DNA from 4 places in the Arthrobacter rhombi genome. Region 4 is predicted to be linked to each of the others. Evidence: riboswitches for the same ligand, from Rfam matches in the RefSeq annotation. Region 4 holds a riboswitch; each other region holds the start of a gene.

Region 1 (7,494 bases), on a different contig from region 4:
TCCGCGATCCACTGGTCCGCCGGGCCAGCGGCCTCGCCACCGAATACACCACTGCCCAGCAGACCTGTGTCTCCGCGTTGCAGAAGATCAACCGGGTCACCACCGATGTCACCTCCCACTATGCCCCCGGAATCCTGGATCTGGTCAGCAACGATGCAGAGCGGTTGCAGCACGATGCCAGCCGCCAGGACTCCACCCCCGAACAAGTCCGCGCCTACTACGCCTACCTGGCCAAGATGTCCCCCGACGAGATCACCAATTTCGCCAAGGAATACCCGGAGGCCATGGCGTATGGGCCCCGCACGTCGATGCCAGCCCGCGAACAAGTCGACTTCTGGACCGGCCTCTCTTCGGCGCAGCAAGCGGCGATCATCACCTCACTGCCGATCATTGCCGGCAACACAGAGGGCGTCAGCTACACCCAGCGGGCGGACTCCAATGAGCGGGTCCTGCACATGATGGTGGCGGGAAAATTCCCCGCCACCGCGGAGCAGACCAAGGCCTACAACTCGATTCTCGAGTCCCTGAAATCGCCATTGACCACGGATGCTGGACGTCACCTGATCAGCTTCGACCCCTCGACCGACAAGCCTCTGGCGGGGGTCGCCATCGGCGATATCGATTTTTCCTCCTCAGTGACGTTCAACGCCTCGGGCATCACCAGCAAAACACAGGGCATGACCGGGGAAGTCGACAACGCCCAGGCGCTCTGGGACGAACAGTCGCTCTACTCCGATGGCCGCCACGTCGTGGTTTCCTGGATCGGCTACGACTCCCCTGGTGGTTTCCCGGAGTCGACCGAGGTGAACTACACGGACAAGGCCCGTGTGGGCGGCAACGAACTCGCCACCCAGCTCGATGGGCTCCATCTGACCATGGCCCAGGACGGCGGGACCGTCCCCCGGGTCAATGTGGGTGCCCACTCCTACGGGACCACCATGTCGGCCTACGCTCTGACACAAACGGAATTCGACGTCGATTCGGTCTACTTCTACGGCTCCGCCGGCTTGGACCCGAACGTGGCTGATACCGCCGATGACCTGCATGTCAAGAGTGCGGACAATGGCCGGCCCGCCGTCTACGCCACGCAAGCCGCCGGCGACCTCGTAGCTCCCGGCGGAATCGTCTCCTCACAATTCGGCGATGTCACCCGTATTTCCCCCACCGATGATGCCTTCGGGGCCCAGGTACTCGATGCGGAGTCCAGCGTCGATGAGAACGGGAACCCACTCAAGGCGACCACGGGCCATGGCGGACACGGAAACTACGACCAGCCGGTCCTGGCACCACCGCTCTCCAAGCCGGCGCTGGCCAAGTATCTCTTCGACTATGCCAAGGGCGAGGCCACGGGCGTCGTCGAGACGGAAACCGGTCATGGCTATCTCGACCGGGACACCACCAGCCTGAATCACTTCGGTCGGGTTGCCAGCGGACAGACGGCTCATCTGGACATCAAGGACCAGGCCATCACCGATACCAAGATCGAAGAATCCAAACGGGACTTCAACGCCTTGGTCAATACCCCGACCGTCATCGTGGACACCTCCCAGCAGGCGGTGAATACCACCATAGATGCTGGCCAACCCGCCGTCGACCTACTCCAAGACGCCGCCGTGGAAACAGCCAACTCAGGTATCGACCACGGCCAGTCCTTCCTCGATAGCGCAGGAAATACCGGCAAATCCGTCGCCAGCGGAACGGCAAACACCGTGCGAGAGCACCTGCCGTTTGGCTGGGGCAACTCGGATGCCGCGAAATCCGTGCAGCAAGGTGCCAGCAATATCCTCGGTGGCGCCTACGACTACGGGCACCAGGCCTTCAACGACAGTGTCGATCAGGTTCAAAACGGTGGGCGTCTCCTGTCCGACCTCGTGACGGGGTCACGTAACGCCACCGTCGACGGGGTCCAGAGCCTCGGCAACAGGGCGATTGATGGCTCACAGCAGGCGGTGGGCAAAGGCGTCGACTGGAGCCAACATCGCGCCGAGGACGAGATCCGCGAATATTCGGACACGCACCGCGACGAACCCACACGATAGGCTCGACAACCGTGATCCCTTTCCGCAAACCGTCCGGTGTCGGCACGGCACTCTGCCTCTCCAGCTTTCTGTTGTTGACCGCTTGCACCTCATCCCCGGGAGAACCGATGGACACCCACCCACCTGCGGCCTCTGCCGCCGAGCACCAGCGCGATGCCCATTCCATTCGCGAGGATTTCTACGCGTCGATCACTGACGTCATCACGGCAGCCGGCGGCAAGTGGAAATACCTCGACGGAAGCGCCTACTCACCGGAGGACCGGGGCTCCTTTGCCCCCAAGGCCTGCGCCAGCGGGCCACAGGACGCCCGTCAGCTGCTGCTCATGGTCACCTCCGGGCCCAGCTCCGACGGACCGGCGGCCATCCAGCGCATGAAATCGGTTCTGGAAGACCGTGGAATGACCGTCACCGGATACATTCCCGGAGACACCCAGCGGGAAGCCTCCGCCATCAACGCCGAAAGCCCCAACGGCGCCTTCGTTTCCTACCGCACCAACGACCTGCGCACCAACATCAGATTCGGCAGCGAGTGTTCTTCGCACCCCACCATGCTCACGGACGTCGACTGAGCCGTCCCACATGTTGCGCCGCATGGCGTCACATGAACGACGCCGGATCCCGCCTTCAAACTGTCGGCGGACCCGGCTAGGCTGAAACCAGCTTCACGAGACATGGCGCCAAGCTCCGACTGGCCATGCACCAACCCCACTGCGGGCGATACACGCGTCGCCCATGGATTGTTCGGCGGGTGGTTCGGATGACGAAGCGGCCCCCGGTAGTCGCCAGGGGCAAGGACGATCCGAAAGGCACGGCCATGCAGGCACTGCTACAGCACCCCTCCGCTACACCACACCCACCTCACGGGTTCCCCCGCTTCAGCGGGGACTGGGTGGACGCCTCCGTCGTCCTGGGCCACGGGACCATCCGCGTGGATACGGCGGACCAGGGGCATATCCTCATTCCCGAGGACTTCGAGACCCTCAGCGGGGCATTGGATGTGTCGGTGGCCGGCCACCCGGCCCGGTCCTGGCCCGGAGCCGGTCGTTCCGCCGTGCAGTTCAACGCAGCGCTGGGCATGCTCCTGGTCCCCGGCGGGTATGACCGTGTGGGGCGGTCGTTCTTTCCCGTCCGGCCCGCTGGCGCGTCCACCCTGTAACCGGCCGCGGGGAAGGACACCAGCCTTATTCGCCCCGCGGCAGCAGCATCACCTTGGTGGCCCGGCGCTCATCCATGGCCCGGTAGGCTTCCGCTGCGTCTTCCAGCGGCATGACCGCGTCGAACACCAGCCCGGGGTCGATGGTTCCGGCCAGCACATCGGCGAGCAGTTCCGGGATGTATTCGCGAGTCGAGGCAGCCCCACCAGCGACCGTGATGTTCTTCGAGAACAACATCCCGATCGGCAGTTCGGCTCCCCCGGCCGGGACGCCAACGAACCCGAGTGCGCCGCCGGCACGGGTGCACTGCAGGGCCTGGTCCATCGATTCGGCGGTTCCCACGCATTCGAGAACTGAGTCGGCCAGCACGCCGCCGAGCAGTTCGGAGACCCGCGCGGCCGCCTTCTGGCCGCGTTCGGCCACGATGTCCGTGGCGCCGAAGGCCCGGGCGATCGCTGCCCGGTCCTCATGCCGGGACATGGCGATGATCCGGGAGGCGCCCAACCGCTGGGCGGCCAGCACCCCGCTCAGGCCCACGGCCCCGTCCCCCACCACCACGACGCTGCGTCCGGGCCCGACCTGGGCGCCCAAGGCAGCGTGGTGCCCGGTCCCCATGACATCGGAGAGGGAGAGCAGGCTCTTCAGCAGCTTTTCGTCCGGGTCGGCCAGTCCGGGTACGACGACGAGGGTGCCGTCGGCGTTGGGAACGCGGACCGCTTCACCCTGGCCGCCTTCGACGTCGAGTCCGTTTTCGTCCTGTCCGCCCCAGACGGCCCGGTGCCGGCAGGCTACCTGGACACCGTTGCGGCAGTCCGGGCACGTGCCACAGCTGTTGGCCCAGGGGGCGATGACGAAGTCCCCCACGGACAGCGTGGTGACCTCTCTGCCGACTGCGCTCACCGTGCCGACGAACTCGTGGCCAATGGGGTGGGGTTCGCTGGTCTCACGCACTCCCCGGTAGGGCCAGAGATCCGAACCGCACACGCAGGCCGCGGCCACCGTGACGACGGCGTCGCCGGGGTGCTGGATTGCCGGCGCGGGGCGGTCCTCGACGCGGATGTCATAGGGTGCGTGGATCATCGTGGCGCGCATGGGGCTGCTCCTGGGAACTGGGCTGGGCGGGTCCGGGATACCGGACTACACCTCCAGCGTAGAACGATATCCGGCAGTTCGTGCACCCCACCCACGACGACGGCGCCCCTCTTCTCGGAGAAGAGGGGCGCCGTCGTCGTTCGCCATGCCGGCAGGTGGCCGGCGAAGCGGTTTAGAGGCTGGAGGCCTCTGCGTGGTCCGGGTAGACCTCGCGCAGCAGGTGCGCGGTCTCCGACGGGGTCTTGCCGACCTTGACGCCGGCGGCCTCGAGGGCTTCCTTCTTGGCCTGTGCCGTGCCGGAGGAGCCGGAGACAATGGCGCCTGCGTGGCCCATCGTCTTGCCCTCGGGTGCGGTGAAGCCCGCGACGTAGCCGACGACCGGCTTGGTGACGTGGGCCTTGATGTACTCGGCAGCACGTTCCTCGGCGTCGCCGCCGATTTCGCCGATCATGACGATCGCCTTGGTGTCCGGGTCCGCCTCGAACGCAGCCAGGGCGTCGATGTGGGTGGTGCCGATGACCGGGTCGCCGCCGATGCCGATGGCCGTGGAGAAGCCCAGGTCGCGCAGCTCGAACATCATCTGGTAGGTCAGCGTGCCGGACTTGGAGACCAGGCCGACACCGCCCTTGCCGGTGATGTTGGCCGGGGTGATGCCGACCAGCGACTCACCGGGGGTGATGATGCCGGGGCAGTTCGGGCCGATGATGCGGGTGACCTGGTTGCCGTTGGCGTCGACCTTGGACTGGGCGAGTGCCCAGAACTCGGCGGCGTCCTGCACGGGCACGCCTTCCGTGATGACCACGACGAGGCCGATGCCGGCCTCGATGGCCTCCACGACGGCGTCCTTGGTGAACTTCGGCGGCACGAAGACGATGGAGACGTCAGCACCGGTTTCGGAGATGGCCTCGGAGACCGCTCCGAAGACGGGCAGGGTCACGTCACCGTGGGTGACGGTGGTGCCGGCCTTGCGGGCGTTGACGCCACCGACAACCTGGGTGCCGGCTGCGAGCATGCGGGCGGTGTGCTTGGAGCCCTCGCCGCCGGTGATGCCCTGGACGATGACCTTGGAGTCCTTGTTGATGAAGATAGACATGTTTTCTTTCCCCTGGTCCTTAGGCGTTCGCCAGTTCGGCGGCCTTGTCGGCGCCTTCATCCATGGTGGTGGACAGCGTCACAAGCGGGTGGTTGGCGTCGGCCAGGATCTTGCGTCCTTCTTCGACGTTGTTGCCGTCGAGGCGGACGACGAGCGGCTTGGTGGCCTTCTCGCCGAGCATTTCCAGGGCCTTCACGATGCCGTTGGCGACGGCGTCGCACGCGGTGATGCCGCCGAAGACGTTCACGAACACCGACTTGACCTGCTCATCGTTGAGGATGACATCCAGGCCAGCGGCCATGACCTCGGCCGAGGCGCCACCTCCGATGTCCAGGAAGTTGGCGGGCTTGACGTTGCCGTGGTTCTCGCCGGCGTAGGCGACGACGTCCAGCGTGGACATGACCAGTCCTGCGCCGTTGCCGATGATGCCGACCTCGCCGTCGAGCTTGACGTAGTTCAGTCCGGCTTCCTTGGCCTTGGCCTCGAGCGGATCGGCTGCGCCCTTGTCCTCGAGCGCCTCGTGCTCGGGGTGGCGGACCTCGGAGGCGTTCTCGTCGAGCGAGACCTTGCCGTCCAGGGCCACGATCTCACCGGCGCCGGTGCGCACCAGCGGGTTGACCTCGACCAGGGTGGCGTCTTCCTTCACGAAGACGTCCCAGAGCTTGATGATCGCTGCTGCCACGTCGGCGCGCAGCTCGGCGGCGAAGCCTGCCTCGGCGACGATCTCGTCGGCCTTGGCCTGGTCGATGCCCACTGCGGGATCGACGGCGACCTTGGCCAGGGCCTCGGGGCGCTCGACAGCGAGTTCCTCGATTTCCATGCCGCCCTCAACGGAGCACATGGCCAGGTAGTTGCGGTTGGAGCGGTCCAGCAACACGGAGAAGTAGAACTCCTCGGCGATGTCGGCGCCCTGGGCAATCATCACCTTGTTGACGGTGTGGCCCTTGATGTCCATCCCGAGGATGTTGGAAGCGTATTCGAACGCCTCGTCGGCGGTCTTGGCGACCTTGACGCCGCCGGCCTTACCGCGGCCTCCGACCTTGACCTGGGCTTTGACCACGACAACTCCGCCGATCTTCTCGGCGGCAGCCTTGGCTTCTTCAGGGGTGTACGCAACGATGCCGGCAAGCACGGGGACACCGTGCTGCTCGAACAAATCGCGCGCCTGGTATTCATACAGGTCCACGGGTGTGTCCTTCTACGTCGAAGTCGTTTCTGACTCGGAGCACGGCACGTGAAGGCCCGGTGGCTCCAAATGGAACTTTAGTCCCTGGGTGGCGGATGCCCTGCCTAGGGTATCGCTTTCGTGACAAAGAGCACAGTTCTACGACAAGTAGACATCCTGGACCGTCATCCCGGGGTTTTCGTGCCCGCAGGCGGCCCGTCGCGGCCGTTCGCGGCCGTCGCGGTGCCGCTGGGGTAGCTTGGCTTCCATGCTGGAGTCCGCCGCCGTGGAGAGTACCCGTAGGACCTATGACGTCGTGGCTGCCGACTATGCCCGGCTGCTGCCCGATGCCTCGGCGGAGGCACCCGCGGACCGGGAGTTGATCCGGGACCTGGCCCGCGCGACGCCGGTGGGCGCACGGATCCTCGACGCCGGTTGCGGTACCGGCCGGATGATCGGGCACCTTGAATCGCCCGGACAGCGGGCGGTGGAGGGCGTGGACCTCTCCCCCGGGATGATCGCCGTGGCCCGCACCAACCTTCCAACGACTCGATTCACGGTGGCGGACCTGGCGGCGCTGCCGTTCCCCGACGGATCCTTCGACGCGGCGCTGGCCTGGTACTCAATCATCCATACCGCGGCGGAAGACCTGCCGGGGGTGATCGCGGAATTCCACCGCGTCGTGAGCCCCGGAGGCCGGGTACTGCTCGGGTTCCATGCCGGACGCGGAGCACGGACCATCCAGTCGGCCTACGGGCACGACGTGGAACTGGTGGCCCACCTGCACGACGTCGAGGACATCAGCCGGCTGCTGGCGGGGCAGGGGTTCTCGGTCCGGGAAGCACGGCAACGCCCACCGTCGGGACGCGAGCAACACCCCCAGGGGTTCGTCCTGGCCCAACGCCGGTGAGCGCCGGAGCGACTTAGTCGATTTTGCTCAGCGGCGCGTAA
Region 2 (7,494 bases), on a different contig from region 4:
CCGCCCGGCCGCTGTTCATCGAGATCACGCTCGGCGACTACTCGGACTTCGCCCAGGACCTGCTGGTGTGCGGCACCACCCGGCACGGGTACCAGGTGCTGACGGCCACCGCGCCCTCGATCCCGACGGCGCTGGCGGCGATCTGCCTGCGGATCCGCGACGAGTACTCCACCATGCCGCACCTGTACTTCCGCTGGACCGAAGGCTCCCCGCTGCGCAATCTGGCAGGCTTCCTGCTGTTGGGCCAGGGCGAGATCGCCCCGCTCACCCGCGAGGTGCTGCGCGAGGCCGAATCCAATGTGCAGCGCCGCCCCTGGATCCATGTGGGCTGAGTCGACCAGCGCAGCCTCGACTGGCCTACGCTGAGGGGGTGACGCTTCCAGCCACCGAATCCACGACCGAGCTTGCGGTGCGCCGCATCGCCCTGAGGACGCCGCTGACCTTTGCTTCCCTGAGCGGGCGCTTCGAGGCGGCCGTCCCGGCCCTTGACCTGGCCGGACTGGAACGGATGGCAGCACGCGGCGCCACCTGGGATGAACTCCAACGCGAGGCCGGCCACGAAGCGGCCTACGAGCTGTACCGCTTCTGGACCCATTCGCCCTCGGCGCTGCTCCACCTGGCGGGCAACGATGCTCTCAGCCGCATCTACCTCATCGGCAGCCTGGCCTGGTCCGCCCGGCTGTTCCGCATCGAGCCCGGCACCACGCTGCATGCTCCGCTGCGGATCGAACTCCACGCCCACCGCTCCGGCGGCACCGTCCTGTCCTTCGACCAGCCCGGTTCCCAGCTGGCCAGCTATGGGCCGAACAAGATCACCCAGGCCGGCTACGAATTGGACCGGCTGCTCGGTGACCTGCTGGAGGGCCTGGACCTCCCCCGGCCGGCTGCCCTGCGGCGCTGACCCCCGGCACCTCGCCGCCGGCGCCGTGCTTCAGCGTGAAGCTGCGGGAACCAGCGTCCAGAGCACCACGGCCTCGGTGTCGGTGGGATTGATCCACGAATGCGGTTCGCGGCCCGGGAAGGTCAGCGAGTCCCCGGCCTCGAGCTCGAAGCGCTCGTTGGCGAAGATGATGATGAACGTCCCCGACACCACATGCAGCACCTCGACCTCGCAGTCGACCGAGTACAGCTCCGACTCCCCCTCACCACGGGGCTCGATCACGGCGCGGATCACCTGCAGGCGCTTCTCCGACCGGCTCGTCATCAACCGCTCCACGATGCCCTGGCCGCCCAACGAGATCCGCGGGGCACTTTCCAGCCGCACCACATGCGTCTCCGGTTGCGCGAAGAGATCGCCGATCGAGACGGAGAGCACCTGGCACAAGGTCACCAGCGAGGCCACCGATGGCGACGTCAGATCGCGTTCGACCCGTGAGAGGAAGCCCTTGGTCAGGCCAGTGGATTCGGCCACCTGCTCGATGGTCATGCGCTGCGCATGCCGCGCGGCCCGGATCTTCGAGCCGATCGCCAGCGGGGTGTTGCTGGGTTCGACGGGCAAGGCCTTCATGGGTGGGATACTCCGAGTCCTCGTGCAAGTGGTGCGGTGGGCGGTGCTGCTATCCGTCACACAGCATAGGGCAATTGCTTTTGTTAGCCAGATCACTTTAGCCTAGTGCGCAACAGGTGTTTACTCCCAAGCACCCATTCCCGTGATCCCACTGAATAAGGTCCCCATGGAAATCATCAATATCGCGATCGTCGTCGCCTATCTGGCAGGCATGCTTGCCTTCGGCTGGTGGGGTAAATCGCGCACCAAGAACAGCAGCGACTATCTGGTCGCCGGCCGTCGACTCGGCCCGTTCCTCTACACCGGGACCATGGCAGCCGTCGTGCTCGGCGGCGCCTCCACCGTCGGCGGCGTGGGCCTGGGCTACAAGTTCGGGCTCTCCGGCGCCTGGCTGGTCATCGCCATCGGCATCGGCGTGCTGCTGCTGAGCCTGCTCTTCGCGCCGCGCCTGCAACGCCTGAAGATCTTCACCGTCTCGCAGATGCTGACCCTGCGCTACGGCTCGAAGAACGCCACCAACGCCTCGGCCATCGTCATGCTGGCCTACACGCTGATGCTGTGCGCCACCTCGACCGGCGCCTACGCCACGATCTTCGTCGTGCTCTTCGACTGGGAACGCTGGCTGGCCATCGCCGTCGGCGGCATCATCGTGCTGGTCTACTCGACCATCGGCGGCATGTGGTCCATCACGCTGGCCGACCAGGTGCAGTTCGTCATCAAGACCATCGGCGTGTTCGCCCTGATGCTTCCCTTCGCCCTCTCGGCAGCCGGCGGCTTCGACGGCATCTCCGCCGGGATCCCCGAGCGGGCCCGCGAATCGTTCTTCAGCTGGGACGGGATCGGCGCACAGACGATCATCACCTACTTCGTCGTCTACACCCTGGGACTGCTCATCGGCCAGGACATCTGGCAGCGCGTGTTCACCGCCAAGACCCCCACGGTCGCCCGCTGGGGCGGCTCGACCGCCGGCGTGTACTGCGTGCTCTACGGCATCGCCGGCGCGATCATCGGCATGTCTGCCCGCGTCGCCCTGCCGGACATCGACATCGAGAACCTGGGCAAGGACGTCGTCTACGCCGAGGTCGCCATGAACCTGCTGCCCGTGGCCATCGGCGGGATCGTGCTGGCCGCAGCCGTCGCGGCGATGATGTCCACCGCCTCCGGCGCCCTGATCGCCGCCGCCACGGTGGCCCGCAACGACGTCACCCCCTTCGTGGCCGGCTGGTTCGGCAAAAAGGTGGAGGTCAACACCGGGCGCAACCCCGAACACGACGTCGCCGCCAACCGCTACTGGGTGCTCGGCCTGGGTGTGGTGGCCATCGTGCTGGCGATCGTCGTCGACGACGTCGTGGCAGCCCTGACCATCGCCTACGACATCCTGGTCGGCGGGCTGCTGGTCTCCATCCTCGGCGGGCTGCTCTGGAAGCGCGGCAACGGTGTCGGCGCCGCGCTGTCGATGGCCGCCGGAACCATCGTCACCCTGACCACGATGATCGTGCTGGAAATCGGATCCGACGAGAAGTTCGGCGGCGTCTACGCCAACGAGCCGATCTACTACGGGCTGGCCTCCTCCCTGGTGGTCTACCTGGTGGTCAGCCTGCTGACCCCGGCCACCCGGCCCGAGGTCAGCAGCCATTGGGCCGATCGGGTTTCGGGGCGCGTCGACGTCGAAGGGGTTCCCGCCGAACAGCGCTAGCCGCCACGCACCGCCGTCGTCCCCCGACGCCGATCCGCAGAGCAAAACCCGCCGGTGATGACCGGCGGGTTTTGCCGTACCAGCACTGGGATGCCCGGGAATGGCGTCCATCACAGCTTGGGTGGCGCGTCCATCCACGTTAGGCTGGCAAAAAGCTTCATGAGACGCGGGCAACAGCTCCGACTACCCGCGCACCAACCCCAGGTTCGCGGGTGGTTCGGATGAGGAAGCGGCCCGCGCGACAACGTGTCGGGTAAGAACGCACGAAAGGAAATCCGTGACGCACAGCGTCTCCGTTCTTCCCATTTTCGATTCAATGCTCGGCACCGTCTGCCTCAACGTGGACGGCACCTGGGAACGGTTCATCGCCCCACATCCCCGGGATCTCGACCACGCCCTGGGCAACACGGCGGGCCGCCCCGAATGGGAGGCCGACTCCTGCGCACTGACCGTGCGCGTCCCCCGCGCCGGCCGGTCCGACGGCGAAGCGCAGGTGTTCTACCTCGAACGCCTCCCCGTCCGCGAGCACCGCGACGCAGACTCCGCTATGATGGTGGGCTGAAGGGGAGTAGTTCCAACCCCGTTCGCCAGGGCCCCTGGTCCTGGCGAACGATAGAGGATCTGTCGACATACTGATCGCCACGACGGCGGTCCGGCAATCCACCCGGTATCCATCCGGGCGAACGAGACCTTCGGCCCGCTGGTGGCGGTCCGAGGTCCTACGCATCCCCGTGAACCTTTGACCGGCGCCCCCGCCCTTGTGCGGGACCAACGAACCGATTGAAGGACGCCCGATGACACCGGATGCCCACCTGCCCGACTCCCCCGGCGGCGCCGACGCCCGCCCCGAACCCACCGCCGGCGACATCCGCCGCTGGCGCAAGTACCTGGCCGACGAACGCGCCGAGGGGGCCATCTACGGGGCCCTGGCCTCCCGCCGCCAGGGCGAGGAACGCGAGATCCTGCTCGGGCTGGCCACCGCCGAGAAACGCCACGAGGAACACTGGGCGAACCTGCTCGGGGAGCACGCCTCGAAGACGGTACAGCCCTCCCTGCGGCGGACCATGTTGCGTTTCATGGCCAAGAACTTCGGCTCGGTCTTCGTGCTGGCCCTGGCCCAACGGGCCGAGGGAGCCTCGCCCTACGAAGACGACGACGATGCCACCGCCCAGATGGCCGCCGATGAACTCGTGCACGAGGAAGTCGTCCGCGGCCTGGCTACCCGGGGTCGCAACCGGCTCTCCGGAAACTTCCGGGCAGCGGTCTTCGGCGCCAATGACGGCCTGGTCTCCAACCTGGCACTGGTCATGGGCATCGGGGCGACCGGCGTCTCCAGCGCATTGGTCCTCTTCTCCGGCATCGCCGGGCTGCTGGCCGGCGCCCTGTCGATGGCTGCCGGGGAGTATGTCTCCGTCCGTTCCCAGCGCGAGCTGCTGACCGCCTCGCAGCCCACCCAGGTCACCCTGGTGGCAGCACCGGATCTGGACCTGCAATCAAATGAGCTGGTGCTGGTCTACCGGGCGCGCGGGATGAGCCGAGAGGCCGCCGAACACCGTGCCGCCGAGCGCATGGGCAAGTACAGCTGCGACTGCGATCCGTCGCTGTCGCTGAACCCCGAGGTGCCCGCTGAGGAGACTGCGGACGAACACGAGGCACTGGGCTCGGCCTTCGGGGCCTCGTCGTCGAGCTTCTGCTTCTTCGCCTCCGGCGCCCTGATCCCGATCCTGCCGTACATCTTCGGCTTGAGCGGGCTGCCCGCGGTGATCGTCTCGCTGGTCCTGGTGGGCATCGCCCTCATGGCCACCGGTGGCGTCGTGGGGCTGCTGTCCGGCGCGTCACCGGCCAAACGCGGTCTGCGCCAGCTGGCCATCGGGCTCGGCGCAGCCGGTGTCACCTACGTGCTGGGCCTGCTCTTCGGCGGTTCGGTGGCGGGATAGGCCCCACCCCGGCGGCTCAGCTCGCGCGGCGCAACCGCCGGGCCGCTGCCGGGGGCAGACCAGTGCGCACCGGTTCGGGGGTTGTCCCCTGGTTCGGGGTGGATGTGGTCTCCTGCGGTGCCGGCCGCGGGTTCGGCTTGGCTACCGGCGGGGCCGCCGCAGGTTGCGGTTCCGGCCTCGGCGGCGCCTGCCGCCCGGCCTTGGCAGCGGCAATGGCCTCACGCGAGGGGCGTCGAGGTGCCGACTTCAACGGACCCGCCGTTCCGCCGATCGGCGGCACCGGCTCCACCGGGGTGTCCTCGGCCTGCTTGCGGGCCTTGGCCGCCCGGGCGGCCTCCACCTGTGCCGCCTTCTCCGCCCGCGCGCGCTCGGCGTCGGCGATCTTCTGTGCCTTGGCCCGCTCCACCTCGGCCGCCTGCTCCGCGCGCAACCGCTCCGCGGCGGCAATCTTCTCGGCCTTGGCCTGCTCGACGCGCGCAGCCTCCTCGGCTTTTTCGAGGCGCAGCCGCTCGGCTTCGGCCGCCTTTTCCGCCTTCGCACGTTCCTCTTGAGCCGCCCGCTCGGCCTTCTCCTGCTTGCGTGCTTCGCGTGCCTGACGCGCCAGGGCAGCCTTCTCGGCCCGCTCCGCACGGCGCGCCGCACGGGTTTCCTGCGTGTGGGCGGTCCGCTCCTCCTTGGCGGCCCGGGCCTCGGCGGCGGCCCGGTCCATCTGCGCGGCGCGCTCCACGCGGGCCAGCCTCTCGGCCTCCCGCTTCGCGGCCTGCGCGGGAGTCAGCTCAGAAGCCGAGGCCTTCTGCTTCGACGGGCCCACCGGTTCCGGGACAACCGGCCGCGGTGTCGCCGGATCAAAGTAGTCGGCCAGGCGGTCCAGGGTGTGCTCGAGGTCCACCGGGGTGTTGCGGGCGACCCCGCGCACCTTCAACGGCCACTGCCGCTTCAAGCGGGACGCATCCCAGGTCTTGCGGACGACGGTGCCGCGGGGTGCGGGCAGCAGTTCATAGCGCCAGCGGTGCCCCTGCGGGTCGCGCCAGGCAATGCACTGTGCCTCGTCGAACTCCTCGACGATGTTGCGGATCCGGTGCCCCCGGCCCACATGGCGCTCGGGACCGAATTCCGCGCCAACGTCCAACCGCGCAGGGTCATCCCCCCGCGTGTGCTTCGAGGCATCGGTCCCGTCGATGAGCTGGTGCTTCGACGGGTCGGCAAGCAGTTCGAAGATGGCACCGGGAGGTGCCTGGACCAGGCGTTGCCGGGTCACGACGAAGGGGTTCGAGTCCATGTCGCCAGCGTACCCAGCAGACCTGCAGATCGGCTGGACGTGGCCGGTCGCCGCGCGAATCGTTACCTATATTTCATGCGCTTCGCGGCGGCCGATTCGCCAGCAGGGTGACCGCCTCGTCGATGTCGTCGACCAGATGGATGGAATCGGCCATATCCCGCCCCTCGGCGAGCGCGCGCAACAACAGCCAGGCCGGCAGGTCGTGGGTCCAGTGGCGTCGTCCAACCAGGATCATCGGCGTCTGCACCGCGGCGCTGCCGTAGTAGTTCTCGCAGGCGTCCTGGAAGATCTCCTGTACCGTTCCGGCCGCCCCGGGCAACACCACCAGTCCCCCGGTGCAGGCGGTGAGCAGCCTGTCCTCGCGGATGGAGTTGGCGAAATATTTCGCCACGTGGGTGGCGAAGACGTTGGGCGGTTCGTGGCCGTAGAACCAAGTGGGGATCCCCACGCTGGCCCTGCCGTGTGGGTGGCGTTCCAGCACGGCGAGCGCGGCGCGCGCCCACTCGGTGATGGAGGGCCTGAACGACGGCACCTGTTCCAGGGTGGCCACCGCGTCGCGGACCGTGGGCCCGTCCTCCCCCGACAGGTAGGCGCCCAGGTTGGCGGCCTCCATGGCGCCCGGTCCCCCGCCGGTGGCGACGGTGAAACCGGCCCGGGCCAGCCCCGCCCCCAAGCGCAGCGCCGCGGCATAGCCGGCTGACCCGCGTTCGGCTGCGTGGCCGCCCATCACCCCCACCACACCCCGGCTGCCGTGCCCCGGTCCCGGGGCACCGTCGTCGTTCCCGCCGTCGTTCCCGTCGTCGTTCCCGGTGACGCGGTCGGTGTCCCGGTCCTCCGGCGCGGCCAGCAGCTGGCCCAGGGCGCTGCCGATGGCGTGGTCATGCAAGGTGGTGGCCAGCGCCGCATCGAGGGTGCCGCGTCCTGTCGCGGACCGCCGGGTCCACGCGTAGATGCGGGCGTCGGGGGTCTGCTCATAGGGGGCCTCGCCCAGCCCGGAGTACAGCTCCGCTGCCGTGTAGAGGCCGCCGCGGTACGGGTCGAACGGCAGGCCCAGCAGTTCCGGGAAGATCAGGGC
Region 3 (7,494 bases), on a different contig from region 4:
ACCTCGAGGCCCGGCCGGAAGAAGTCGTCTGCACCACGGATCCCGAGACCACGGGAACCCCCGAGCCGCTGGAACTCCTGGTCCCGAGGGACGTGCCCTTGGGCGGGCCCCGGGCGATGAATGTGCGCCGCACCCTGCCCCAGCGCCGCCGCAGCCTCATCGGGACGTGGTGTTTCCTGGACCACTATGGCCCGCAGGACATCACCGGCCAGGCCGGCATGAACGTTCCCCGCCACCCGCACACCGGTCTGCAGACCGTCAGCTGGTTGTTCACCGGCGCGATCGAGCACCGCGACTCCACCGGGGCACAGGCCGTGGTCCGGCCCGGGGAGCTGAACCTCATGACCGCCGGCAGCGGCATCAGCCACTCCGAGTACTCCACCCCGGAAACCACCATCCTGCACGGCGCCCAGTTGTGGATCGCGCTGCCCGACGCCACCCGCGGATCCTCCCCCGGCTTCGAGCACTACCGCCCCGAGCCCGTGTCCGGCACCGGGTGGACGGCCCGTGTCTTCCTCGGTTCACTGCTGGGCAGCACCTCACCTGTGGCCACCCATACCCAGCTGCTCGGCGCGGAGATCCTGATGGACGAGGGCGCCTCGCTCACCCTTGATCCCGACGGCGGCTTCGAGCACGGCGTCCTACTCGACACCGGCACGCTGCTCCTCAATGGCCAGGAGATTCCGGCCGGGCACCTGGCCTACCTCCCACCCGCGGATCGCCCGTTGACCCTCGCAGCACACGACGGCGGTGCACGCCTGTTGCTCATCGGCGGGCCCCCGATGGGTGAGCAGATTGTCATGTGGTGGAACTTCGTCGGACGCTCGCACGAGGAGATCGTCGAATACCGGCGGGCCTGGCAGGAGGAGATCGGCGCTCCGGTCGATCCCGGCCAGGCCCTGGGCGATCCGGGCACCGCAGCTGCAGCGGTTGCACCCGGGCACCGACCCCACTTCGGCCCGTTTCCCCCGGACCAGCAGGAGGCACTGCCAGCACCGTCACTGCCGAATGCGCGCATGCGCCCTCGCGGCTGAGTACGTCACCGCTGGGCGGGACGAGCCCCGTCGCTCCCGGGCCGCCCGGTGCGGCCGGCGGGTAGTTCCCGCCTGCGGGTCAGAATCCTCCGGCGCCCTCGGTGGCCATGTTGTTGAACCGCTGGTAGTGGCCTTGGAACGCCACGACGATCGTCTTGGTGGGACCATTACGGTTCTTGGCCACGATGATGTCGGCCTCACCGGCTCGCGCGGATTCCTTGTCGTAGATGTCCTCGCGGTGGAGCAGGATGACCAGGTCGGCGTCCTGCTCGATGGAGCCGGATTCACGCAGGTCCGACACCATGGGCTTCTTGTCGGTGCGTTGCTCGGAACCACGGTTGAGCTGCGACAGCGCGACCACGGGGACATCGAGTTCCTTGGCCAGCAGCTTCAGGGCACGTGAGAACTCGGAAACCTCTTGCTGTCGTGACTCCACCCGCTTGCCCGAGCTCATCAGCTGCAGATAGTCCAGCACGACCAGCTTGAGGTCATGGCGCTGCTTCAGCCTCCGGCACTTCGCCCTGATCTCCATCAGTGACATGTTGGGCGAGTCGTCAATGAACAACGGCGCCTCATTGAGTCGGCCCATGGTGGTGGCGATCTTGCCCCACTGTTCGTCCTTGATGGAGCCCTTGCGCAGGTCCTGCAGGCCGATGCTCGCCTCAGCGGAAAGCAGGCGCATGGCGATTTCGTTGCGGCCCATTTCCAAGGAGAAGACCACGGTGGTCATGTTGTTCTTGATCGAGGCGGACCGGGCGATATCCAAGGCGAAAACCGACTTGCCAACTGCAGGTCGGGCCGCGACGACGATCATCTGTCCGCCGTGCAGGCCCTGGGTGAGTTCGTCCAGTTCGTAGAGACCGGTGGGGACGCCGATCATTCCCTCGCCACGTTGTCCCGCCGACTCGATCTCATCGACGGTGCCCTCGATGATGTCCCGCAGGGGGACATAGTCCTCAGCGGTGCGGCGTTCGGCCACCGCATAGATCTGGGCCTGCGCGTCGTTGACGATGGCATCCACTTCGCCGTCCTGGCTGTAACCCATCTGGACGATCTTCGTGCCGGCCTCGACCAGTCGGCGCAAGACCGCACGCTCGCGGACGATTTCCGCGTAGAAACCGGCATTGGCGGCCGTCGGCACGGACTGGATGAGGGTGTGCAGGTAGGCCGGCCCGCCAACGCGGGAGATCTCGGTGCGCTTGGTGAGCAGGTCCGAGACCGTCACGGCATCGGCTGGCTCCCCCCGGCCATAGAGGTCGATGATCGCCTCGAAGATCGCCTCGTGGGCCGGGCGGTAGAAGTCGACGCCCCGAAGGACCTCGACACAGTCCGCGATGGCGTCTTTCGAGAGCATCATGCCGCCGAGCACACTCTGTTCCGCGACCAGGTCCTGGGGCGGCGTCCTGGCCATGTCCGATGAATTCGATGACCCTGAATCGGTGTGCGTGAGCGTCACGTGTGGTTCCTTCCCTCTCAGCGCGATGCCTGTGCTGCGTGCATCGCGACGTCCCTCCAGTATCGCAGTGGAAACGGCTCACGGACGGGGCGGTGAGGGGCGGGCGCCCACTGGGTGATCGGCCCGGATGGAGCCGGGGACCCTGTCACCTTATGCCCAATACCCACAGAACCAAAGAGAGTTATCCACAGGGCATGTGGAGAACCTGTGGGCGACGCGGCGTGTTGTGTGCACAGACTGGGGATGAACCTGTGGATTACTTTCAAAAATCTTGGTCAATCGCAGTCTGACTAGGCATTATGGTTGTCGATAGAAACTGGTGAAAAAACTTCTGCACCCAACATTCAGGCCCTGCTTTGAGGTTGCCAAGCAGCCGACAAGCGTGTAGGGCATCGTTATCCACAAGCTGCGGCTTCTTATCCACAGACACGCCGCTCCCTGTGGGTGACTTGACTTCCGGGGTCCACGGCAGGGAGTGTCCCCGCATTGCAGCCGTTTCATGGTGCTGCGATACTGTCGCCATGTCAGAGGCGAAGACCCGGCCAACGGACCTGGATCCACTCGAATTCATCGGTGCCATCGGGCACACCATACGGCGCACCGATGGGCTGCGGGTCCTGGAGATGATGCAGGAGGCCAGCGGCGAACCCCCGGTGATGTGGGGGCCGAGCATTGTCGGTTTTGGGAGCTACCACTACCGCTACCCGACCGGACGCGAAGGCGACGCAGCAGCCATCGGCTTTTCCCCCCGCAAGGCAGCGATCTCCCTCTACGGGCTGACCGCCGGCCCCGAGGCCGTAGATCTGCTGCCCCGGCTCGGCAACCACCGGGTGGGCGCCTCATGCCTGTACGTCACGCGGCTCGCCGACGTCGACGCGGACGTGCTCCGCCAGCTCATGGCATCGGGTTACCACCATGCGACCACCGAGCTCCACCAACCCTGAACCCGCACCCCGGCCCCAGCGGTGGCATGATGGAGACCAGTCCACCGTGCCGCGGTGGCAAGTACCCCAGGAGTGGACATGTTGGACGTCAACGGTGGGACACTACTCGTCCTCGTCATCACAGTGGTCGCGGTCCTCGCGGTGTTTGGCGCTCTCTCCTGGGTCTTCACGACACGTCCGGGCGGTCAGGTCAATGAAGCGGACCGCTATATCGCCCGCCTGAACGCCACCGCTGCCCGCCAACAGCAGCTGGATACACAGAAGGCAGAGAAGATCAGGGCCGCGACCACCGCGCGTGCCGCCAAGGCCGCAAGCACCTCCCCGGGTCGGACCGGGCAGAGCACGGGCGTCGGGCATCCTGAGCCGGCAGGCGCCACCGCTGCCCCGGGGAACCCGGATTATGAACGGGTCCTGCAGTTGGTGCGCAGTGGCAACCCCATCGCAGCCATCAAAAAGGTCAGGCAGGACACCGGAATCGGACTGGTCGAAGCCAAGCAGTACGTGGACTCACTGCGGGGCAAGTAGCTCCGGGACTCTTTAGGCGAAGGCTTCGGCCTTCAAGGTACGGAAGGCCGATCCGTGGAAGACCAACGGCGCGTGCACTCCGTCGTGGGTGGCGTGCCCATGGACGCGCAACAGAACCACCTGGTGGTCTCCGGCGGGGATCTCCTGTTCGACGCTGCAATCGAGCCACAGGGCAGCTTCGTGGAGGAACAGCGCACCGTCGTCTGTTGAATCGAGGCGCAGTCCGGCGAACCGGTCCCCGGTCTTCGAGGCAATCTGTCGGCAGACCCCGTCGTGGGCCTCGCCCAGCACCGAGACGCCGATCCGGCCCGCCGCCCGGACGAGGGGCCACGTGCGCGAGGTGTTCTGCACCGCGAACATCACCAGCGGCGGGTCCATGGAGACCCCCACGGTGAACGATGAGGCGACGATGCCCTGGGGCTCGCCGTCGATGATGGCGCAAAGCGCCGCAATACCCGAGGGGTGCTGGGCAAAGGCCTGGCGTAGGGCGTCGGGCTGAAGATCGGTGGACAGTGTCATCTGTGCTACCTCCGGCGTAGGGCACATCACCCGGGCCGGAGCCCCGTTGGATGTGCGGTACTTGCCGCCCGGGGACCCAGACGGCCGAATCATCACCTGGAGCACCCCACTACCGTGAGAGGGTTGCCGGCCAACGAGCCAGGGCTTATATGTTGACGCTCTTGATTCACTAACTACGCTATGCGCGCGGGTCCACGCCCGTCAAAGGTCGACGAAACATTTCGCAAGGTGTCGTCGATCCTGTCCGCACATGCCGCCCCGGTTCCCGTGTTAACGCACCGAGGGACCCCGCGCTTTTCAGCGCGGGGTCCCTCGGTGCACGATCTCCGGTTCGAGCCCTCTAGGCGGCCACCGGTGACACGTGGTGGCTACTTCTTCGCGGCAACGACCTGCAGGTCGATGGTCGCGGAGACGTCCTCGTGCAGACGGACAGTCGCCTGGTAGTTGCCCGTCGACTTGATGTGCTCGGGGATTTCCACCGTGCGCTTGTCGATCGAGCCAAGGCCTGCGGCCTCGACTGCGTTGGCGATGTCAACGGTCTTGACGGTGCCGAACAGGCGTCCGCCCTGGCCCGCCTTGACGGTGATCTTGACCGGCTGGGAACCCAGCTTGGTGGCCAGTGCCTGGGCATCCTCGTGGGATGCGACGGCGCGGGCGGTGCGGGCGGCCTTGATGGACTCGACCTGCTTTTCGCCACCCTTGGTCCAGGTCAGCGCGAAGCCGCGGGGCAGAAGGTAGTTACGTGCGTAACCGTCCTTCACCTCGACTACTTCGCCGGCGGTGCCGAGACCGGTAACTTCGTGGGTCAGAATGAGCTTTGCCATGTGATTATCCCTTCCTTAGCCGCGGCCAGCGCCGGAGTAAGGCAGCAGGGCAACTTCGCGCGCGTTCTTGATGGCCTGGGCGATCTTGCGCTGCTCCTGGACGGAGACGCCTGTCACGCGACGGGCACGGATCTTTCCGCGGTCGGAGATGAACTTGCGCAGCAATGCGACGTCCTTGTAGTCGATGACGGTGATGTCAGCGGCCTTCAAGGGGTTGGACTTTGGTTTGGGCTTACGGAGTTCAGCCTTAGCCATCGTGGAGCTCCTTTATCTAGTGGAGCCCGCAGAATTCTTCTGCGGGATGGTGAATAAGTGGTGGTGCTTTAGAAAGGCGGTTCGTCGGAGCCGCCGGAGTTGCCCCATCCCCCGCTATTGGAGGAGGAGGAAGAGGACCAGGGGTCCTCGGCCGGAGCATTCCAGGAGCCGCCGCTGTTTCCGCCGGAGTTGCCTCCGCCGAATCCACCGTTGCCACCCTGGTTGCCGCCGCCGCCGCCGAAGTTGCCTCCGGCATTGCCGCCGCCGAATCCACCGCCACCCGAGTTGTTGCGTTGGGTGCGGGTGACCTTGGCGGAGGCGTAACGCAGCGAGGGACCGATTTCGTCGGCCTCCAGCTCCATGACGGTGCGCTTCTCGCCTTCCTTGGTTTCGAAGGAACGCGACTTCAGCCGACCCTGGGCGATGACTCGCATGCCCTTGGTCAGCGTTTCGGCGACATTCTCGGCAGCCTCACGCCACACCGACGCACGGAGGAACAGCGTTTCGCCGTCCTTCCACTCGTTGGTCTGGCGGTCGAAGGTCCGAGGGGTCGAGGCGATGGTGAAGTTCGCCACCGCCGAGCCCGACGGGGTGAAACGCAGTTCCGGATCAGCGGTGAGATTTCCGATGACCGTGATGACGGTTTCGCCTGCCATGGTGCCTCCTAGAGTCGGTTTCTACGAATGATCGCGGCAGACTACTCTGCTGCGACCTTCTGGTCTTCCGGACGGGTGATCTTGGTGCGCAGGATCGTCTCATTGAGCGACAGCTGGCGGTCAAGTTCCGCGGAAGTGGCCGGGGTAGCGGTGAAGGTAACCACCGCGTAGATGGCTTCTGCCTTCTTCTTGATTTCGTAGGCCAACCGGCGGCGGCCCCAGATATCAACGTTGTCGACGGTGCCACCGTCGTTGCGGACGACATCAAGGAACTTGCCGAGAGTCGGTTCCACGGTACGTTCGTCGACCTCGGGGTCGATCAGTACCATCAGTTCGTATGCACGCATGTGAACCCACCTCCTTTGGGCTAAACGGTCACGGTCTTTCCGTAACAGGAGGGTCTGTGCGTTGGCTGCGGTCGCTTCAGGGATCAGAAACGACACAAACAGCCTGAGCCATCCTACCCGATGCCAGTTCACCAACCCTAACCGGCAACGTGCAGCCAGAGGAGGGGCAGCGGGCAGCTGTGGACTGGCTCCCCGGTGTCAGGCCGGTTAGTGGTCCAGTCCCGCCTGTTCGGCCAGGCCGTTCCCGCGCAGCGCCCGGGACATCCGTTCCTCGAAGGTGGGGGCGATGGTGGCCATGTAGGTGTCCGAGATGTGGTTCTGGTCGCGGTAGACCAGGACGTTGCCCACCACTGCGGGGCAGAGCTTCTTCGTGCAGAACTGGTCGGTGAAGTCCAGGAGGTCCAAGCGCGGATCCTTGGCCTGGGCTGCGGCGATCCAGTCGTCGTTGGACAGCGCTTCTTCCCTGTCCTTGCCGCACTGGCGTAGCTCATCTGCGTGTTTGGCCACGCAGTCGCGCGCCAGCGGATCCTGGCTCGGGTTCGGTGAATCCCGGACCAGGACGACCTGCTTGCCCGAGTCCTGCACCTTGCTCCAATAGTCCACGGCCCCTTGGGTCGCCGCTTCGGATCCGCCCTTGAAGGGGGCGCCGGTCCACGCGGCGATGAACACCGCGTCGATGTCCTTGCTGGTGACCAGGTCGTCGAGCCGGTCCTTGTTCGCGTCAACGCAATCGATGAAGCCCTTCTTCTGGGCCGTGCGGACCGCCCCGGTGAAGGGGCAGGAGTTCTTCAGGTGGGTGACGATCCTCCAGTTGTGCTTCTTGGCCATCGGCTCCAGTGCCTGCCACCACTGGGTCGCATGCGAGTCCCCGACCAGGGCGATGGTGAATTTCGCATCTTGTTTCGTCGCGCCGAATTCACAGGTGTGGGACAGG
Region 4 (7,494 bases):
TTCGAGATCGGCGGCCTGAAGGTCGGGGTCATGACCTGCTACGACATCCGCTTCCCCGAAATGGCCCGCCGCCTCGCCGTGGCCGGAGCCGACGTGGTCCTCGTCGCAGCCGCCTGGTTCAAGGGCGACTTCAAGATCGACCACTGGGAGACACTGCTCAAGGCACGGGCCGTGGAGAACACGGTCTGGGTCGCCGCCGCGGGCACCAGCTCGACGAACACGGTGGGGCACTCGGCCATCCTGGACCCGATGGGCATCCCGGTGGACTTCCTCGACGACGAGACCGAGGCGCTGGTCACCGTCGACGTCACCCGCCGCAGGATCGACGAGGTCCGCGAATTCCTGCCCGTGCTGGCCAATCGGCGGATCGGCACCGACGTCAGCGCCTGAGCGCTGCCTCGCGGGCGTTGTCCGCCGCGTGTTCTTCCCAGCCGGGTGAGGCGGGGATGGCCAACAGCCGACGGCTCGCAAAGGCCAGGATGACGGCAACGGCGCAGATGCCCGCGCACAGGGCCAACACTCCCGACCACCCCCATGCCGCGTAGCCGAAGCCGGCGACCAGGGGGGCCAACGGGATGGCGCCCATGGCCAGCAGGTCCAGCGCGCTGTTGGCCCGGCCCAGCAAATGCGTGGGCACCGCGACCGTGAAGTAGCCCAGCAACGAGGCATTGATGGCCGGGGCGGCGAACATGCTGGCCCCCAACACGGCGCACACCGCCGGAATCGAGTGGACGAACGGCAGGGCGGCCACCGCTGCGGTACACACCGCCAGCCCGACGGCGCCGAGCCATCCGGTGGACACGCGGCGCACCAGGGGAGGGGCCAGCACTGCGCCGGCAAGCATCCCGGCCCCGACCGACGCGGTCGCCAGGCCGATGGTGGCCGGCGATTCGCCCCGCTGCTGCAGGCCGAAGACGACGGCGGTGATGGAGGCATTCATGCCGAGGTTCACGATGGTGGAGATGGCCATGACGCCGCGCAGTTCCGGGCGGTGCAACAGCCAGGAGAAGCCCTCCCACGCCTCGCGCAGGTAGCCGGTGCGGCCGGCAGCGGCAGCCGCGTCGTGCTCCGGGACATCGCACAGTGGACGCAGGTCGGCACGGATGCGCAGGACCGTGAACAGGCCCATCAGGTTCAGCACAGCTGTTGCGGCGAACGGCACGGCATGGCCGATGACCATCAGGACGCCGCCGACCGGACCTCCGGCGAGGCTGACGACGGCGTCGCGACCCTGGTTGGCTGCCATGGCCGAGCCGACGGCGCGGGGCTCGACGACGGACTTCAACGCCGCGTTGGGCACGCCGTCGAACAAGCCGCTGCGCACGTTCATCAGCAGGTTCAACACGGTCAGCAGCCAGAAGCCGAGCAGTCCGGCCAGTTGGAAGGCGGCCAGCGCGCTCGCCACGGCGACTCCGGTGGCGGTGCCCAGCAGGATGAGCCGGCGGCGGTCGTGCCGGTCGGCCAGGACGCCTCCCGGAAGAGTGGCCACGACGCGGCCGACCTGGCCGATGGCCGCGATGATCCCGGCCTGGGCGGGGTCGCCGGTGACGTAGAGGGCGAGCAGCGGGACGGCGAAGTTGTGCAGGGCACGTCCGAGTCCCGTGGACGTGTCGGTGGCCAGCCACCACCGGTAGTCGCGGTTGCGCCACAACGCCGGAGGACGGCCGGATTCCACGGTGGCGGCCACGGGGGTGGATGCATCGGCCGGGGAATCGGGCTGGAGTGGTTCCATGCGTCGAGCGTAGATCCGCACAAGAAATTGCGCAAGAGAAGTTGCGCAATTTATGCGGCGGGTTTGTAGACTGTCAGCATGGACACCGATCGCCAGCCGCCGCGTGCGCCGGAACCCGAACCCCGGGTCATGACCTCACCCATGCTCAAGGCGATGGCGCACCCCTTGCGCCGGCGGATCGTGGCCGTGCTCGGTGCCCAGGAATACGCCCGCGCCACCGACCTGGCCCGACAGCTGGGCGTGGCCGCCAATACCCTGAGCTTCCATTTGCGCACGTTGGCCGAGGCGGGGTTCGTCCAGGAGGCCCCCGAATTCGCCCGCGACCGGCGTGACCGGGTGTGGAAGGGGGCGGTCCAGTCCTATCGGGTGGGTTCGCCCGAGACCCCGATCGGGCCGGAGGACGAAGCCCCGCTGGCTGCCTACCTGGACCAGTTGACACGCGACCAGCAGGAAATGGTCGCCAAGGTGACCGCCTGGGCTCCGGGCTTTGCCACCGGCCGTGAAACGGAGGCGAAAGCGGACCTCAGCCTGGGGACGTTGCGGCTGACCCCGGACGAGGCGGACCGCTTGTTCACCGAAGTCTGCGCGGTGCTGGACCGTGCCCGGTCGCTGCACCACGAGCCGTCGCCTTCCGACGAGGCCGACGGTGTGCGGGCCTGGGATTACACGTTCATGGCCGCGCGCGAGGACCTGTAGGGCGCTCGCCGGTCAGTCGATGACTGCGGCGACGGCCTCGATTTCCACCAGCTGGTCCTCGTGGCCCAGGACCGTGACACCGAGCAACGTGCTGGGCACGTCGTGCTCGCCAAAGGCCCCGCGGATGACTTCCCACGCGGCGACCAGGTCCGCTCGGCGGGCCGAGGCCACCAAAACGCGGGTGCTGATGACGTCGTGCAGCCCGGCTCCGGCGGCTTCGAGGGCACCGGTCAGGGTCGCGATGCAGGCAGCTGCCTGGCCGGCATAGTCCTCGACCGCCAGCGTGCCCCCTTCGGTATCGAGGGGGCAGGCTCCTGCCAGGAAGACGAGTCGGGCCTCCGGTGGGGCCGTGGCAGCGTAGGCGTAGTCGACGGCGTCTGACAGGCCCGGGGCGCGGATGAGCTGGACGGCTGAGGGCATGGCACCAGTATGTCCGGTCCGGCCGGAGGCGCCAACGGCCCGCCCTCCCGCACCGGGGAGGCGGGCCGCCGTCGTTGCTTGAAAGCCTGGAGCTAGGCGAGCACCTGCCGCTTGGAGGAGACCACGCCGGTGTTGAAGCCTGCCAGGTGCAGCCCCCCGTGGAAGCGCGCATGCTCGATCTTCACGCACCGGTCCATGATGGCGTGCATGCCGTACGACTCGGCCAGCTGTGCCGCCTCCTCGTTCCAGATGCCCAGCTGCAACCAGACGGTCTTCGCGCCGGCCTGGTGGGCCTCCTCGACGATGCCGGGGGTGTCCTCCGCCTTGCGGAAGACCTCCACCAGATCCGGAGCCACCGGCAGATCGGCCAGCGATGCGTGGACCGGGTGGCCCAGGATCTCGGCGCCCTTGGCCGCCAGGATCGGGTTGATGAAGTACAGGTCGTACTTCGTGGAGCTGTTCAGGTACGTGGCCACGAAGTAGGAGGCCCGCGCCGTCTTGTCGGACGCGCCCACGATCGCGATCGACTTCGTGGACCGCAGGATGTTCAGGCGTTCGGGGGCGGAAGGCCCCACCCAGCCGCGCTGTGCGGTGTCGGCGCTCATTTGCCCGCTCCGATCTGCTCGCCGGCACCTGCCGGGACCGCGCAGGCTGCACCGTCTTCAGTCGATGCGTCTGCGGTTGTGGTGGCGGGGTCCTGCTGGGAGGCGGTCAGCGCCTGGTCCAGGTCCCAGATGATGTCCTCGATGTCCTCGAGCCCCACGGAGAGGCGGATCAGGTCCTCCGGCACGCCGGCTGCGGCGAGCTGGTCGGCGGACAGCTGCTGGTGGGTGGTCGATCCCGGGTGCAGGACCAGGGTGCGGGCATCGCCGATGTTGGCCAGGTGGCTGGCCAGCTGCAACGCCTCGATGAAGCGTCCGCCAGCCTCGCGGCCTCCCGCAACGCCGAAGCTGAAGACCGAGCCGACGCCATCGGGCAGCAGCTCCTTCGCGCGATCGTGCTGCGGGTGGGAGGGCAGGGCAGCGTAGTTCACGTACGTCACGCGCGGGTCCGTCTCGAGCCATTCGGCGACCGTGAGGGCGTTGGAGAGGTGGGCGTCCATGCGCTGGGGCAGCGTCTCGACCCCCTGCAGCAGCTGGAAGGCGGACTGCGCGGACAGCGAGGGCCCGATGTCACGTAGCTGCTCGGAACGCAGCTTGGTGAGGAACCCGTACTCGCCGAAGTTCCCCCACCAGGACACATTGCCGTAGGAGGGGACCGGTTCGGTCATGGTGGGGAACTTGCCGTTGCCCCAGTTGAACCTGCCGGATTCGACGACGACGCCGCCCAGGGTGGTGCCGTGGCCACCGAGGAACTTGGTGGCCGAGTGGATGACGATGTCCGCCCCGTGCTCGATGGGCCGCAGGATGTAGGGCGGGGTGAGCGTGGAATCCACGATCAGCGGGATGCCCGCCTCGTGGGCCACGGCGGCCAGGCCCTTCAGGTCCGCCAGGTCCCCGGAGGGGTTGGCCACGATCTCGGTGTAGAGGGCCTTGGTTTCCGGGCGGATCTCGGCGGCGAAGTCTGCCGCCTCGTTGCTGTCCACGAAGGTGGTCTCGACCCCGAAGCGGCGCAGCGTCACGTCGAGCTGGGTGATGGTGCCGCCGTAGAGCTTGGAGGAGGCCACGATGTGGTCCCCGGCCTGGGTCAGCGCGGCGAAGGTGATGAATTCGGCGGCCATGCCCGAGGCGGTGGCCACCGCGCCGATCCCGCCTTCCAGCGAGGCGATGCGTTCCTCGAAGGCGGCAACGGTGGGGTTGCCGATCCGGGAGTAGATGTTGCCGTACTTCTGCAGGGCGAACAGGTTGGCGGCGTCGTCGGTGTCCTTGAACACGAACGAGGTCGACTGGTAGATCGGCACGGCACGGGCGCCATGCTCGGCATCGGGGGTGCCCCCGGCATGCAGGGCGCGCGTACGGAATCCGAACTGGTGATCCGACATCTAGGCGTTGGCTCCTTCGAGGTTGGTTTCCGGCTGCTGCCGATCCCTGCCATGGTGTGGTCCGCCGGGGGAACCGTGCAACCGGTGTCCGGCTGCGCTCCATCGCCTCTGGCGTTAGCACCGCGCCGGTGGATTCCGGTGGTTGCTGCGGCGTCAACAAGCCAGATCTCTCGGCCGCTCGGGATGGTCTCCTCCATGGTCGCAAACCCGGGGCCGTCAGCAAAGAATGTTGCGCAGCGTGGCAGTCCGCCGCCGGTCGATAGGCTGGGGGGCATGGGAACACGCATCGCATTGGTCCGCCATGGGGAAACCGACTGGAACGCCGAGCGGCGCCTCCAGGGCCAGACCGACATCCCCTTGAACGCCGCCGGGCGCGACCAGGCACGGGCTGCGGCCCGGGAGCTGGAACGCCTGGGGCACGACGGCGGTGCCTGGGAAGCGCTGGTCTCCTCGCCGTTGGGGCGGGCCGTTGAAACGGCGGCCATCATCGGCGGGCAGCTGGGGCTGGAGGCCATCGCGCCGGTGGAGGGCCTGCAGGAACGCCACTACGGTGACGGCGAGGGCCGCATTGTCGCGGGGCTGGACCGAGCCGAACTGGATGCGTTGCTGGCCACCGCCGAGCCGGAGGCCGAGGTGGTCGCCCGGGCGCAGACGGCACTTCGCGATGTCACCGCCGCGCACCCGGACGCCAACATCGTGGTCGTCGCCCACGGCACCCTGATCCGCCTGGTGGTCGGTTCGCTGCTCGGCGTGGAGCACCCGCGGGTGCTCAACGGCGAGGTCGTGGAGATCGACGCCGACCTGCTGGCGGCCCCGGCCGACCAAGTCATCGACCACCTGCGCACCGAACGCACCCAAGAATCCACACTCAACGCCTGAGTTGGCCCGCGCGGAATGCGTGGCCGAACTGCACCGCCGCCTCCAGGACTCCCGGCGTACCGACGACGCTCAGGAGTCACGTAGCGAGTCCGTGGATGAGGCGCGGGTCAGGACCATGGCCAAGCCTATGACAGGAACGGTAAGGCCCTGGCGGACTCCAAAGGGCGCCAGCCCGCAGCAAACAAGGCAGAGGGCAAGCCGGCCAACGAACAAATGCAGTCGCTGGCCGCGAAGCTGCGCGCGGCTGAACGATTGGAAGAGGAGAGCCGCCGTCGCGACATGGACCCGCCGGCCCCGGGCCGCGAGCGTGGCCCCCGGCGCGGGCGATATCCCGCAAAAAGGCGATGGCCACCGGTTGAGCCCTCGACCTATGGGCGAGATCAGCCGGTGGCCATGTTCCACAAAGCAGGTGATTGCAGACTTTCTCAGTACAGCGAGATCCGCCCTAAGGTTTTTGCGTGAGACGGCGAGCAAACGCGCTCACCGCGACCGCGATGAGCAACGCGGCCCCGAGCATTGATCCGATGAAGATCCAATCCGGCCCCAGTGGTCGTGGAACTGCATAATCATCGACTAGAGCCCCCCACGGTAGCTGAATGACAACAGTCGATACGAGCGCCAGGGAAAGGGTTCCAAGGAAGACATTCGTCTTGGCCCAGGTCGATTCCGCGGCGTCGGCCATGAGGCCGCCGACCATGCAGGCGGCTCCCATGAGGATCAACCAGACCTGACTGGCGCCAAGAACCATCGCTGCTGCCGCCGGAGTGACGTCGGGCCAGATGAGACCACCACCGAGCGGTCGGACTATAGACAACACGACCAGGGAGACCACAAGGTAAAGACCGGCTGCTCCGCTGGTCAAGACCCCGGACTGACCCAGACTAAAATCCTTCTTTACCAATTGCATGCTTTTGCTACTGCCCTCGCGTCCTTCTTCTTGATGGCGTGTTTCACTGCGGCAAGGATCTCCGTCTTCCGCCAGGACGGCTTGCTCTTCCGGGAGCTTTCCAAATCTATCTTGAAAGTTCCAAACAAGCCGGTGACGTGGCAATCCCATTGCTGGCGCATGGTGGCGATCTTCATGGACCGGGGGTGGTGTTCCACCAAGTCCTTGCGCCGGAACCCGCTGCTGCGGGCCCTGCGCGCCGTCGCCGGCTTCTACCGCGTGAACTGGCGGCGGGCCGCCGCCCAGGAATACGAGTACGTCAGGCTCCGCGACGAGGCCGTCCGGAAGTATCCGGCCGCCTCGGGCGGCCGGATGTGACCGGCGTCCGGTCCCGGCCTACGCCGGAGTGCAGATCCGCTGCAGTTCCGGGATGCAGGGTTCGTTCTGCAGGCTGGTCGTGTCGCCGAGCGCCGTTCGCTCGAACAGCTGGGTCAGCAGCCGGCGCATGATCTTCCCCGACCGTGTCTTGGGCACGTCGGGGACGAACACGATGTCCCGCGGCTTGGCGATCGGGCCGATCTGCGTGGCCACGTGTGACCGCAATTCCGCCGCCGCTGCGAGCTGTTCCGGCGTCGATCCGGCAGCCGTGCCCGCACCGATGAGCGAACGGTCATGGGGGACGACGAACGCTGTGGCCGCCTGTCCGGTCTTCGCGTCGGTGGTGGGGCAGACGCCCGCCTCGACGACGGAAGGGTGGGAGACGAGCGCGGATTCGATCTCGATCGTGGAGAGCAGGTGCCCGGAGACATTGAGTGCATCGTCGGTGCGGCCCAGGATCCAGGTGTCGCCGTCGTCGTCGTACTTGGCGCCGTCGCCGGCGAGGAACCAGCCCTGGGTCGC

What was found. A riboswitch is a leader RNA that binds a small molecule or an ion and turns the genes downstream of it on or off. The one in region 4 is predicted to bind S-adenosylmethionine.
Region 1: linked by a shared signal. The riboswitch ahead of ABD088_RS09765 (hypothetical protein) and the one ahead of ABD088_RS01910 (O-acetylhomoserine aminocarboxypropyltransferase/cysteine synthase family protein) in region 4 are both predicted to bind S-adenosylmethionine.
Region 2: linked by a shared signal. The riboswitch ahead of ABD088_RS09805 (hypothetical protein) and the one ahead of ABD088_RS01910 (O-acetylhomoserine aminocarboxypropyltransferase/cysteine synthase family protein) in region 4 are both predicted to bind S-adenosylmethionine.
Region 3: linked by a shared signal. The riboswitch ahead of ABD088_RS16325 (flavin reductase family protein) and the one ahead of ABD088_RS01910 (O-acetylhomoserine aminocarboxypropyltransferase/cysteine synthase family protein) in region 4 are both predicted to bind S-adenosylmethionine.

The regions. Positions count from the first base shown of each region.
Region 1 is NZ_BAAAIV010000011.1:67,591-75,084, reverse strand. It holds gene ABD088_RS09775 (alpha/beta hydrolase) at 1-2,039, shown strand, start outside; gene ABD088_RS09770 (hypothetical protein) at 2,147-2,608, shown strand; SAM riboswitch class IV at 2,700-2,840, shown strand; gene ABD088_RS09765 (hypothetical protein) at 2,854-3,195, shown strand; gene ABD088_RS09760 (zinc-binding dehydrogenase) at 3,221-4,285, opposite strand; gene sucD (succinate--CoA ligase subunit alpha) at 4,458-5,378, opposite strand; gene sucC (ADP-forming succinate--CoA ligase subunit beta) at 5,398-6,564, opposite strand; gene ABD088_RS09745 (class I SAM-dependent methyltransferase) at 6,812-7,453, shown strand; gene pcrA (DNA helicase PcrA) at 7,467-7,494, opposite strand, start outside.
Region 2 is NZ_BAAAIV010000011.1:79,682-87,175, reverse strand. It holds gene ABD088_RS09825 (APC family permease) at 1-332, shown strand, start outside; gene ABD088_RS09820 (hypothetical protein) at 371-901, shown strand; gene ABD088_RS09815 (helix-turn-helix domain-containing protein) at 932-1,507, opposite strand; gene ABD088_RS09810 (sodium:solute symporter family protein) at 1,674-3,203, shown strand; SAM riboswitch class IV at 3,359-3,469, shown strand; gene ABD088_RS09805 (hypothetical protein) at 3,481-3,765, shown strand; gene ABD088_RS09800 (VIT1/CCC1 transporter family protein) at 3,998-5,140, shown strand; gene ABD088_RS09795 (SRPBCC family protein) at 5,157-6,419, opposite strand; gene ABD088_RS09790 (LOG family protein) at 6,493-7,494, opposite strand, start outside.
Region 3 is NZ_BAAAIV010000025.1:128,542-136,035, reverse strand. It holds gene ABD088_RS16345 (pirin family protein) at 1-1,034, shown strand, start outside; gene dnaB (replicative DNA helicase) at 1,114-2,490, opposite strand; gene ABD088_RS16335 (DUF1801 domain-containing protein) at 3,012-3,434, shown strand; gene ABD088_RS16330 (hypothetical protein) at 3,513-3,959, shown strand; gene ABD088_RS16325 (flavin reductase family protein) at 3,972-4,478, opposite strand; SAM riboswitch class IV at 4,531-4,645, opposite strand; gene rplI (50S ribosomal protein L9) at 4,847-5,302, opposite strand; gene rpsR (30S ribosomal protein S18) at 5,318-5,557, opposite strand; gene ABD088_RS16310 (single-stranded DNA-binding protein) at 5,626-6,213, opposite strand; gene rpsF (30S ribosomal protein S6) at 6,255-6,560, opposite strand; gene ABD088_RS16300 (acyltransferase family protein) at 6,768-7,494, opposite strand, start outside.
Region 4 is NZ_BAAAIV010000003.1:188,829-196,322, reverse strand. It holds gene ABD088_RS01935 (carbon-nitrogen hydrolase family protein) at 1-390, shown strand, start outside; gene ABD088_RS01930 (MFS transporter) at 380-1,732, opposite strand; gene ABD088_RS01925 (ArsR/SmtB family transcription factor) at 1,811-2,428, shown strand; gene ABD088_RS01920 (RidA family protein) at 2,441-2,848, opposite strand; gene ABD088_RS01915 (CoA-binding protein) at 2,941-3,453, opposite strand; gene ABD088_RS01910 (O-acetylhomoserine aminocarboxypropyltransferase/cysteine synthase family protein) at 3,450-4,829, opposite strand; SAM riboswitch class I at 4,926-5,019, opposite strand; gene ABD088_RS01905 (histidine phosphatase family protein) at 5,103-5,708, shown strand; gene ABD088_RS01900 (hypothetical protein) at 6,154-6,615, opposite strand; gene ABD088_RS01895 (hypothetical protein) at 6,748-6,972, shown strand; gene acs (acetate--CoA ligase) at 6,991-7,494, opposite strand, start outside.